DNA from 3 places in the Azospira sp. MPR-LB4 genome. Region 1 is predicted to be linked to each of the others. Evidence: predicted binding sites of a transcription regulator. Region 1 holds the regulator's gene; each other region holds the start of a gene.
The links. Region 1 encodes FNR, which switches genes on or off when oxygen is low (the NO sensors DNR and NnrR bind a similar motif). Its sites were predicted from a motif close to TTGANCTAGNTCAA; they were not measured.
Positions count from the first base shown of each region.

Region 2: paaK (phenylacetate--CoA ligase PaaK) is a predicted target of FNR. The motif match lies at 1,570-1,583, and genes of this name have one in related genera.
Region 3: AC3QLZ_RS00305 (bifunctional acetate--CoA ligase family protein/GNAT family N-acetyltransferase) is a predicted target of FNR. The motif match lies at 1,452-1,465, and genes of this name have one in related genera.

Region 1 is NZ_CM179521.1:3,206,972-3,210,241, forward strand. It holds gene AC3QLZ_RS15070 (NnrS family protein) at 1-337, shown strand, start outside; gene AC3QLZ_RS15075 (SirB2 family protein) at 357-743, shown strand; gene AC3QLZ_RS15080 (hemerythrin domain-containing protein) at 754-1,332, shown strand; gene fnr (fumarate/nitrate reduction transcriptional regulator Fnr) at 1,429-2,175, opposite strand; gene hemN (oxygen-independent coproporphyrinogen III oxidase) at 2,327-3,270, shown strand, end outside.
Region 2 is NZ_CM179521.1:3,019,093-3,022,362, forward strand. It holds gene AC3QLZ_RS14245 (MATE family efflux transporter) at 1-84, shown strand, start outside; gene paaK (phenylacetate--CoA ligase PaaK) at 181-1,497, opposite strand; gene AC3QLZ_RS14255 (DUF2889 domain-containing protein) at 1,731-2,282, shown strand; gene sucC (ADP-forming succinate--CoA ligase subunit beta) at 2,334-3,270, shown strand, end outside.
Region 3 is NZ_CM179521.1:65,155-68,424, forward strand. It holds gene AC3QLZ_RS00305 (bifunctional acetate--CoA ligase family protein/GNAT family N-acetyltransferase) at 1-1,314, opposite strand, end outside; gene AC3QLZ_RS00310 (class I SAM-dependent methyltransferase) at 1,631-2,185, shown strand; gene hpnE (hydroxysqualene dehydroxylase HpnE) at 2,196-3,270, opposite strand, start outside.

The sequences.
Region 1 (3,270 bases):
GCTGGCCCTGGCGCTGGGCGGCAGCTTCGGCGGCCTGGCGCCCCTGCACGCCATCAGCATCGGCTATTTTGTTTCCATGCTGCTGGGCATGGTCACCCGGGTCACCCTGGGGCATTCGGGCCGGCCCATCAACGCCGGGGATCAGACCACCTGGCCCCTGTTCTGGCTGTTCCAGAGCGTGCCCCTGCTGCGCATCGCCGGCGAGTTCCTGCCCCTGTCCGGCCCCTTCAACCTGCAGTGGCTGGCCAGCCTGGCCTGGCTGCTGGTGTTCGCCCTGTGGGTGCGGCGCCACGGCGCCATGTACCTGCGGCCCCGGCCCGACGGCCAGCCCGGCTGACGGATCGCGGAGCCATCCCATGTACCTGGCCCTCAAGCATCTGCACATCACCTGCGTCGTCCTCTCCGGCCTCGGATTCCTCCTGCGCGGATTCTGGATGCTGCAGGAGTCGCCTCGACTGCAGGGGCGCCTGCCGCGGGTGGCGCCCCATGTGGTGGATACCCTGCTGCTCGGCAGCGCCCTGGCCCTGGCCTTTCTCTCCGGCCAGTATCCCTTCGTCCAGGGCTGGCTGACGGCCAAGGTGCTGGCCCTGCTGGCCTACATCGGCTGTGGCAGCGTGGCCCTCAAGCGGGGGCGCAGCAAGGCGGTGCGGGGCATCTTTTTCGTCATGGCCCTGTCGTGTTTCGCCTATATCGTTTCCGTTGCCCTGACGCGTCATCCCGCCGGCTTCTTCGCCGGTCTGTGAAAGGAATTGCATGAGCCACAGCCTGTTGGGCGCCGCCGCCCCCAGTTTCGACGAACCCCTGGAAATGCTGGATGCCTGTCACGGTCGCATCCAGGCCCAGATCGAGACCCTGCGTCGCCTGGTGCAGCACCTGCCCCGGCACGGTGCCGACCAGGCTGCCCGGGAGGCGGCCCAGGGCGTGCTGCGCTATTTCTCCGTGGCCGCTCCCCATCACCATGCGGACGAGGAGGATGACCTCTTTCCCGCCCTGCGGGCGAGCCAGGCGGTGGCCCGGGAAGCGGCGGTGGCGGCTCAGGTGGAGGCCCTCATCGAGCGCATCCTGGCCGATCACCGGCGCATGGACCGGGCCCGGGACGAGGTGCTGGCCCGCCTGCAGGCCATCGTCGCGGCCCAGCCGGGGGAATGCAGCGAGGCCCTGCCGGCGGCCATGGTGGAAGGGCTGGCCGAGCTTTATCTGGGACACATCGATCTGGAAACCCGGGAGCTGCTGCCCCTGGGGCGGCGCCTGCTGTCCCCCGAGCAGGCGGCCGCCGTCGGCCGCAGCATGGCGGCACGGCGGGGGGCGGTGTTTCCGGAAGGGGAACAGTAGGACTGCCGGCACTCCTGGACTAAGCCCGGGCAATAATCCGGGCAATAAAAAAAGCGGCTCCGCGGAGCCGCTTTTTTGTTTGACGCTTGCCCGGGATCAGGCCGACTGGTGGGTCATCAGCTTTTTCAGGCCCGGGATGTCCAGGATGCGGATGTGCTTTTGCTGCACGGCGATCAGACCTTCTTCCTGGAAGCGGGAGAAGGCGCGGGAAACGGTTTCCAGCTTGAGGCCCAGGTAGCTGCCGATTTCTTCCCGGGTCATGCGCAGGTAGAACTCGGCGTGGGAATAGCCGCGGGCGGTGAAGCGCTGGGAGAGATTGAGGAGGAAGGCGGCCAGCCGTTCTTCCGCCCGCATGGTGCCGAGCAGCATCATGACCCCGTGGTCGCGCACGATCTCCCGGCTCATCACCTTGTGGAAGTGGTGCTGCAGGGCCACGATCTCCCGGGACAGGCCTTCCAGGCGGGGGAAGGGGATGATGCAGACTTCGCTGTCTTCCAGGGCCACCGCGTTACAGGAATGGTGTTCGGTGCTGATGCCGTCCAGGCCCAGCAGCTCGCCGGCCATCTGGAAGCCGGTGACCTGGTCGCGGCCGTCTTCCAGCAGCACGTCGGTCTTGAAGAAACCGGCGCGGATGGCGTAGATGGATTCGAAGGCCTCCCCGGCCCGGTACAGGTGGTCGCCGCGCTTGATCTTGCGGCGGGTGCTGACCAGTTCGTCCAGCTTGGACATCTCGGTCTCGTTGAGACCGTAGGGAAGACACAGTTCTTGCAGGTTACAGTTCGAGCAGGCGGTCTTGATGACCGACAGGGTAATTTCTTGGGCGCTGGTCTTCTTCAACGGCATGCTGTTCCTCGCTGGGCCAAGGGCGTTCGGATGGTGGTAACCTGCGCCGGAAGGCCCTTTGGAAGCCTTTGATCCAGGTCAACGTGCCCCAGTTCCTGCACCACGATAATAAGCCGCACCTAATGTGTGGTTCTGCAACGACTGTTTTTCAATGACATTTACCGCCAACAACCTGGTTTTCGATCCCCAGATCATCCGCCGCTTCGACGTCAATGGACCGCGCTACACGTCCTATCCGACGGCTGACCGTTTTGTCGAAGCCTTCGATGCCGAGGCCCTGAAGCTGTGGTTGGGCAAACGCAACATCGGCGGTATCAGCCGACCGCTGTCATTATACTTCCACATCCCCTTCTGTAACACCATCTGCTACTACTGCGCCTGTAACAAGATCATCACCAAGGATCACGGCCGCAGCGCCAAGTACATCAAGTACCTGGGCAAGGAGATGGCCCTGCAGGCCGAGTACCTGCTGGACGGGGATCGGGAAGTCTCCCAGCTGCACTGGGGCGGCGGCACGCCCACCTTCCTCTCCCATGAGGAAATGCACCAGCTGATGGACCTCACCCACCGCCATTTCAAGCTGGTGGATGGGGCCGAGATTTCCATCGAAGTGGATCCGCGCAAGGTGGACCGGCCCACCGTGGCCCTGCTCGGCGAGCTGGGCTTCAACCGCATGAGCCTGGGCGTCCAGGATTTCGACGAGCGGGTGCAGCAGGCCATCAATCGCATCCAGACCGAGGAAGAAACCTTCACGGTGATGGACCAGGCGCGCAAGAGCGGCTTCAAGTCCATCAGCGTGGACCTCATCTACGGCCTGCCCCACCAGACGGTGATGGGCTTCAACCGCACCCTGGAGCGGGTCCTGGCCATGGACCCGGAGCGTCTCTCCATCTACAACTATGCCCACCTGCCGGGCCTCTTCAAGCCCCAGCGGCGCATCAACGAGAGCGACCTGCCCAACGCCGACACGCGCCTGCAGCTGCTCTCCCTGGCCATCAAGAAGCTGACCGATGCCGGCTACGTCTTCATCGGCATGGACCACTTCGCCAAGCCGGACGACGAGCTGGCCGTGGCCCAGCGCCAGGGCCGGCTGCA
Region 2 (3,270 bases), 190 kb from region 1:
GCCGCATCCACCGCCAGCCTGGTGCTGGCGGCGGTGCTGCTGGGCGGCCTGCTGTGGCGGGTGCTGGCGGCAACCCGGGAATAGGGCGCTTCGCCGGTCCTGCCTGAAAAGACGCATCCCGCCTCGTTGTCAGGCAAGGCACGGCTGGCAGCGGCGTCCTGCCTGCCTTCCAGGCGGCCGCTATTGCGGCCGCTTGTCCACCACCCGCCGGGCCTTGCCGCCGACGGCCCGTTCGATGCTGCCCACCGCCTCCACCCGCACCCGGGTGGAAATGCCGATATAGGACTTGATGTGATGCTGCAGCTCCCGCGCCGCCTGCTCGGAGACGTGGGTGCCCGCATTGGCGAACTCGGGCTTCAGTTCCACCCGGATGTCCAGCTTGTCCAGGTGGCCCTCACGCCACACCTCCAGCTGGTAGTGGGGCGACAGCTCGGCCTGCTTGAGCACGAATTCCTCGATCTGGCTGGGGAAGACGTTGACGCCGCGGATGATCAGCATGTCGTCGGAACGGCCGGTGATCTTGCCGATGCGGCGGAAGCTGCGGGCCGTGGGCGGCAGCAGGGTGGTCAGGTCCCGGGTGCGGTAGCGCACCACCGGCATACCCTCCTTGGTCAGGGAGGTGAACACCAGTTCGCCGTGGGCGCCGTCGGGCAGGACTTCGCCGGTATTGGGGTCGATGATCTCCGGGTAGAAGTGGTCTTCCCAGATGGTGGGGCCATCCCGGGATTCGATGCATTCGCTGGCGACGCCGGGGCCCATCACTTCCGACAGGCCGTAGAGGTCCATGGCGGCGATGCCGAAGCGGCGCTCGATCTCCGCCCGCATGCTTTCGCCCCAGGGCTCGGCGCCGAAGAGGCCGATGCGCAGGCTGGAGCCGGCCAGGTCGAAGCCCTGGTGCTCGCATTCGTCGGCCAGGTTGAGGGCGTAGGAGGGCGTCACCACCAGCACCGTGGGCTTGAAGTCGGCGATGAGCTGCACCTGGCGCTCGGTCTGGCCGCCGGAAACGGGCACCGCCGTGGCGCCCAGGCGCTCGACGCCGTAATGGACGCCGAGGCCGCCGGTGAACAGGCCGTAGCCGTGGGCCACATGGACGATGTCCTCCGGTCCGGCGCCGGCGGCGCGCAGGGCCCGGGCCATGATGTCGGCCCAGCGGTCGATGTCGCCGGCGGTATAGCCGACCACGGTGGGCTTGCCGGTGGTGCCGCTGGAGGCGTGTACCCGCACGATGTCGCGCATGGGTACGGCGAAAAGGCCGTAGGGGTAGTTGTCCCGCAGGTCCTGTTTGCCGGTGAAGGGGAACCTGGCCAGGTCCGCCAGGGTCTTCAGGTCGTCCGGATGGACCCCATGGGCGTCGAACTTGGCCCGGGTATGGGGCACCTTCTCGTAGGCGTGGCGCAGGGACTGTTGCAGGCGCTTGAGCTGCAGGGCGGCGATTTCGTCCCGGCTGGCGCGGGCGATGCGTTCCCCTTCCAGGGCGGCGGCGGACTCCCGGTGCATGGTTTTCTCCCCGACTTTTTGTCGTTGTAATAATGCTGTCCGGGATTCTGGGGGCGACGCGGCGGGGGGCGCTTAATCTGGATCAAATGGAGGCGCTGCGGGCCCGGGATTTGTATCCATAATTATGAATGCAAAACAGCGGGGCGCCTTTTTTCTTGTGTTAATATTGGCGGACTAACAATAAGATAGCGCTCCGCTGCTGTAATCCGTTGCATAAAGAATCCGGCCTCCCCATGCCACTTTCCCCTGCCCCTGTTGCCCGCCAGCGCCTGCACGTCCGCAGCATCCAGTTGTATGGCTTCAAGCGCGAGGATGGTCTGTGGGACGTGGAGGCGCGTCTGACCGACGTCAAGGATCATGATTACCCCCTTTCCTCCGGGCTGCGGCCAGCAGGAGAACCGGTGCACGATATGTGGGTACGGGTCACCATCGATCGGGAATTCAACATTCTCGCGGCGGAGACCCGGACGGACGGCATGCCCTATGTGGGACAATGCGACCGTATCAACGCGGATTACAACAGGCTGGTAGGCTTGAATCTGTTTCACGGCTTCCGCAGGGCGGTCAAGGAGCGTTTTGGCGATGTCAAAGGCTGCTCCCATCTGACCGAGCTGGTCATGGTGCTGCCGACGGCGGCGATCCAGACCTTTGCCAGTGAAATGAAAGACAACGAGGACCATGGTCACAAGCCTTATCAGCTTGACCGCTGCCATGCCCTCGAATCCACTTCGGAAGCGGTCCAGCGCTATTACCCGCGCTGGTACCGTGACCAGAAAATGGGGTAGGGGAGACACTCCTGCCTTTTGCTCGCAACTTCAACCAAGCAAGGAAAGCGCATGAAAATTCATGAATATCAGGGTAAGGAGATCCTGAGAAAGTTCGGCGTGACGACGCCGCGCGGCAAGCCTGCCTTCTCCGTCGACGAAGCTGTCAAGGTCGCCGAGGAACTGGGCGGCAAGGTGTGGGTCGTGAAGGCCCAGATTCACGCTGGTGGCCGCGGCAAGGGCGGTGGCGTGAAGGTTGCCAAGTCCCTGGATGAAGTGCGCCAATACGCCACCCAGATTCTGGGCATGCAACTGGTGACCCACCAGACCGGCCCGGAAGGCCAGAAGGTCCGCCGCCTGCTGATTGAAGAAGGCGCCGACATCAAGAAGGAATACTACCTGGCTGTCCTGACCGACCGCGCTACCCAGAAGGTCGCCGTCATGGCCTCCTCCGAAGGCGGCATGGACATCGAGGAAGTGGCCCACGCCACCCCCGAGAAGATCCTCAAGGAATTCGTTGATCCCCTGGTCGGCATCACCGACCAGCAGACCCTGAACCTGGCCCAGGGCATCGGCGTTCCCGCCGACTCCGTGGCCAAGGCCCAGGCCGAGATCAAGAAGCTGTACCAGTGCTACATGGAAACTGATGCTTCCCTGGCGGAAATCAACCCGCTGATCCTGGAAGGCAACGGCAACATCAAGGCTCTGGACGCCAAGTTCAACTTCGACTCCAACGCCCTCTTCCGTCATCCCGAAATCGTCGAATACCGCGATCTGGATGAAGAAGACGCCGACGAAATCGAAGCCTCCAAGTTCGACCTGGCCTACATCTCCCTGGACGGCAACATCGGCTGTCTGGTGAACGGTGCCGGTCTGGCCATGGCCACCATGGACACCATCAAGCTGTTCGGCGCCGAGCCGGCCAACTTCCTGGACGTGGGCGGCGGCGCCACCACCGAGAAGGTCACCGAAGCCTTCAAGATCATGCTCAAGAACCCCAAGGTCAAGG
Region 3 (3,270 bases), 590 kb from region 1:
CATACGGAAGGCGGGGATGCCAGCCTCGGTCAGCATCTTGCGCGCCGGGTAGGTCTGCTGTTCGCCCATCCAGCAGCCGACGATGGGCTTGGTACAGGTCTCGCTGGCGGTGATCACGGCCTTGGCCACTTCCTCGGGCTGGGTCATGGCCTGGGGCGTCAGCATCACCAGGATGCCGTCCACCTCCGGGTCCTGGGTGCCGGCCAGGATGGCGTCCCGGTAGCGTTCCGGGGTGGCATCGCCGACGATGTCGATGGGGTTGGCGTGGGACCAGGTGGGCGGCAGCACCGCATTGAGGGAGGCGATGGTGGACTGGGACAGGTCGGCCAGGGGAATGCCCAGCTCGGCGGCCCGGTCGGCGGCCATGGCGCCGGGGCCGCCGCCGTTGGTGATGATCAGCAGCTTGTTGCCGTCGGGGCGGAACTTGGAGGCCAGGCCCTTGGCGGCGTAGAACAGCTGTCCGATGTTGCGCACCCGCACCACACCGGCCCGCTTCAGGGCGGCGTCGAACACCGCGTCGGAGCCCAGGGCCATGCCCGAGTGCACCTGGGCGGCGACGGAACCGGATTCGTAACGGCCGGCCTTGAGCAGCAGGATGGGCTTGATGCGGGCGGCCGAACGCATGGCGCTCATGAAGCGGCGGGCGTTGCGGATGCCTTCCACGTACATGAGGATGTAGTGGGTGCGGTTGTCGTAAACCAGGTAGTCGAGAATCTCGCCGAAATCGATGTCGGCGGAGCCGCCGGTGGAAATGACGGAGGAGAAGCCCACGTCATTGACCTTGGCCCAGTCGAGAATGGCGGTGCACAGGGCGCCGGACTGGGAGACCAGGGCCAGGTTGCCCGGGTTGGCGGAGATGTTGGCGAAGGTGGCGTTGAGGCCCTGCACCGGGCGGATCAGGCCGAGACAGTTGGGGCCCAGGATGCGCACGCCGTAGCTGCGGGCGATTTCCACCATCTTGCGTTCGAGGGCGGCGCCGGAGTGGCCGGCCTCGGCGAAGCCGGCGGTGATGACCACCACGTTCTTGACGCCGCTGCGGCCGCATTGCTCGATGATGGCCGGCACGGTGCGGGCCTGGGTGGCGATCACGGCCAGGTCCACGCGGGCGCCGATCTCCTCGATGGACTTGTAGGCCTGCACGCCCTGCACGGTGTCGTGCTTGGGGTTGATCGGGTAGAGGCGGCCCTTGTAGCCGGCGGCCACGATGTTGCGGTAGATGATGTTGCCGACGGAGTTTTCCCGGTCCGAGGCACCGATGACGGCGACGGACTTGGGTTCGAACAGGCTGGTAAGGTAGTGTTCTTCTTCGTGCATGACTTGTCCCCGAGCTTTGGACCAGCCCGGCTTGGCCGGTGCTGATTCGAGTTCCAGTTTGATATTGTGCGACGCAAAAATCTAGCACAAAAGTCAGAAGGTGTCTCATGGGGAAAACCGCAGCCCCCGGTTGCCGTTTGATCCAGGTCAGGAAAGTGACAATTAAACCTATAGTCTGCCTGTCGGGCCGATTTCCGGCCGCTTGCCGGGGTTGATTCGGCCGTGCCCTGTTTCACCCGTACGCCATGTTGCATTGCACCATATTCGGCCGGAGCCCTTGCTCCCAGCTTTTGCCCAGCCTTCGTTCGGAGCTCCCATGTCCGCCCCTGTTTCCGTCCTGCCGCCATCCTCCTGGATCACCCGTTTTGCCCACCTCCTGCCCGGCGGCGGCAGCGTGCTGGACCTGGCCTGCGGCAGCGGCCGCCATGCCCGCTGGCTGGCGGCCCGGGGCCTGGCGGTGACGGCCGTGGATCGGGAAGCCGGAGCCATTGCCGCCCTGGCGGGGCTGCCGGGCATCGAAGCCCTGGCGGCGGACCTGGAAGGTGCTCCCTGGCCCCTGGCCGCACGCCGCTTTGACGGCATCGTCGTCACCAACTATCTGCACCGGCCCCTGTGGCCCCTGCTGACGGTAGCCCTGGCGCCCCGGGGTGTGCTGCTCTACGAGACCTTCATGGCGGGCAACGAGCGTTTCGGCAAGCCGAGCCGGCCGGATTTCCTGCTGCAGCCGGGGGAATTGCTGGAGGTCTGCCGGCAGCAGGGGCTGCAGGTGGTTGCCTACGAGGCGGGAGAGGTGGAGGCGCCGAAAGCGGCCATGGTGCAGCGCCTGTGCGCGGTGCGGGGCGACTTGCCCCGGCTTCCCGGCCGGCCCTGAGGCGGGGCACTTAAGCCAGGTTGGCGGCGATCAGACGGGCGGCCGTATGGCCGCTGCGCACGGCCCCTTCCAGGGTGGCCGGATAGTCGCCGGCGGTGTAGTCGCCGGCCAGCCACAGGCCGGGCAGGGGGGTGGCGTTGGCGGGGCGGTCCATATCGGGCCGGCAGGCGAAGGTGGCCCGGGCCTCCCGGATGGTGCGCTGCCAGCGGGGTGGCGCCAGGGGGCGGCCGAGGGCGCTTTCCAGCTCCCGGTGCAGGGCCTGGGCCAGGGCCTCGGGGGCCAGCGCTTCCCAGGGACCGTGGGCGCTGAGGACGCAGGCCAGCAGGCCCCGGTGGCCGTCGAGGGGGGCCCGGTCGAAGACCCATTGGCCGATGGGCCCGGCCAGGCCCAGCAGGGGGAAGGGCAGGGTTACGTCTGCGTCGTACTGCAGATACACCGTGGCGATGGGCTCGTAGGCGAAGGCGGCCAGTTGCCGGCGCAGGGCGTACAGGGCCGGTGCCGGCGGCAGCAGGGCGGCGCCGTGCTGGGGGGCGGTGGCCAGCACCACCTGGCTGAATTCGGCGCTGCCCGTCTGTCCTTCGTTTTCCCACTCCAGTCGCCAACCCGCGCCGCTGGCCGAAATGCGGCGTACCCGGCTGGAGAGGCGCACCGGCTGGCCTTTTTCAGCCAGCCAGGCCGCAGCGGGTTCAGGGACGAGGCCCCCCAGGTGGGTGGTCGGCAAAAGCATGTCCGTCGCGCCTCCCGGGCCACCCAGGCTGTCGCGCAGGACGTTGGCGAAGACCTGGGCCGAGGCGGCGGCGGCCGGGGTGTTGAGGGCGGCCAGGCACAGGGGCTCCCACAGGAAACGGGTCAACCGGGGGCCCTGGCGGTACCGTTGCAGCAGTTCACTGACGCTGCAGTCGGCGGGCAGCCGGTAATCGCCGGCCTGGAGGGCTTGCATGAAGCGGGCGGCGGCGACCTTCTCGCCCAGGCCGGCGCCTTTGGCCGTGAGCAGGCCCCAGGCCAGGTGCAGGGGGGCGGGCAGGCGCGGCAGGCGCAGGCTGAAGTGGGGCGGCGTCAGCAGGGCCAGGGGCGCCCGGCGCAGG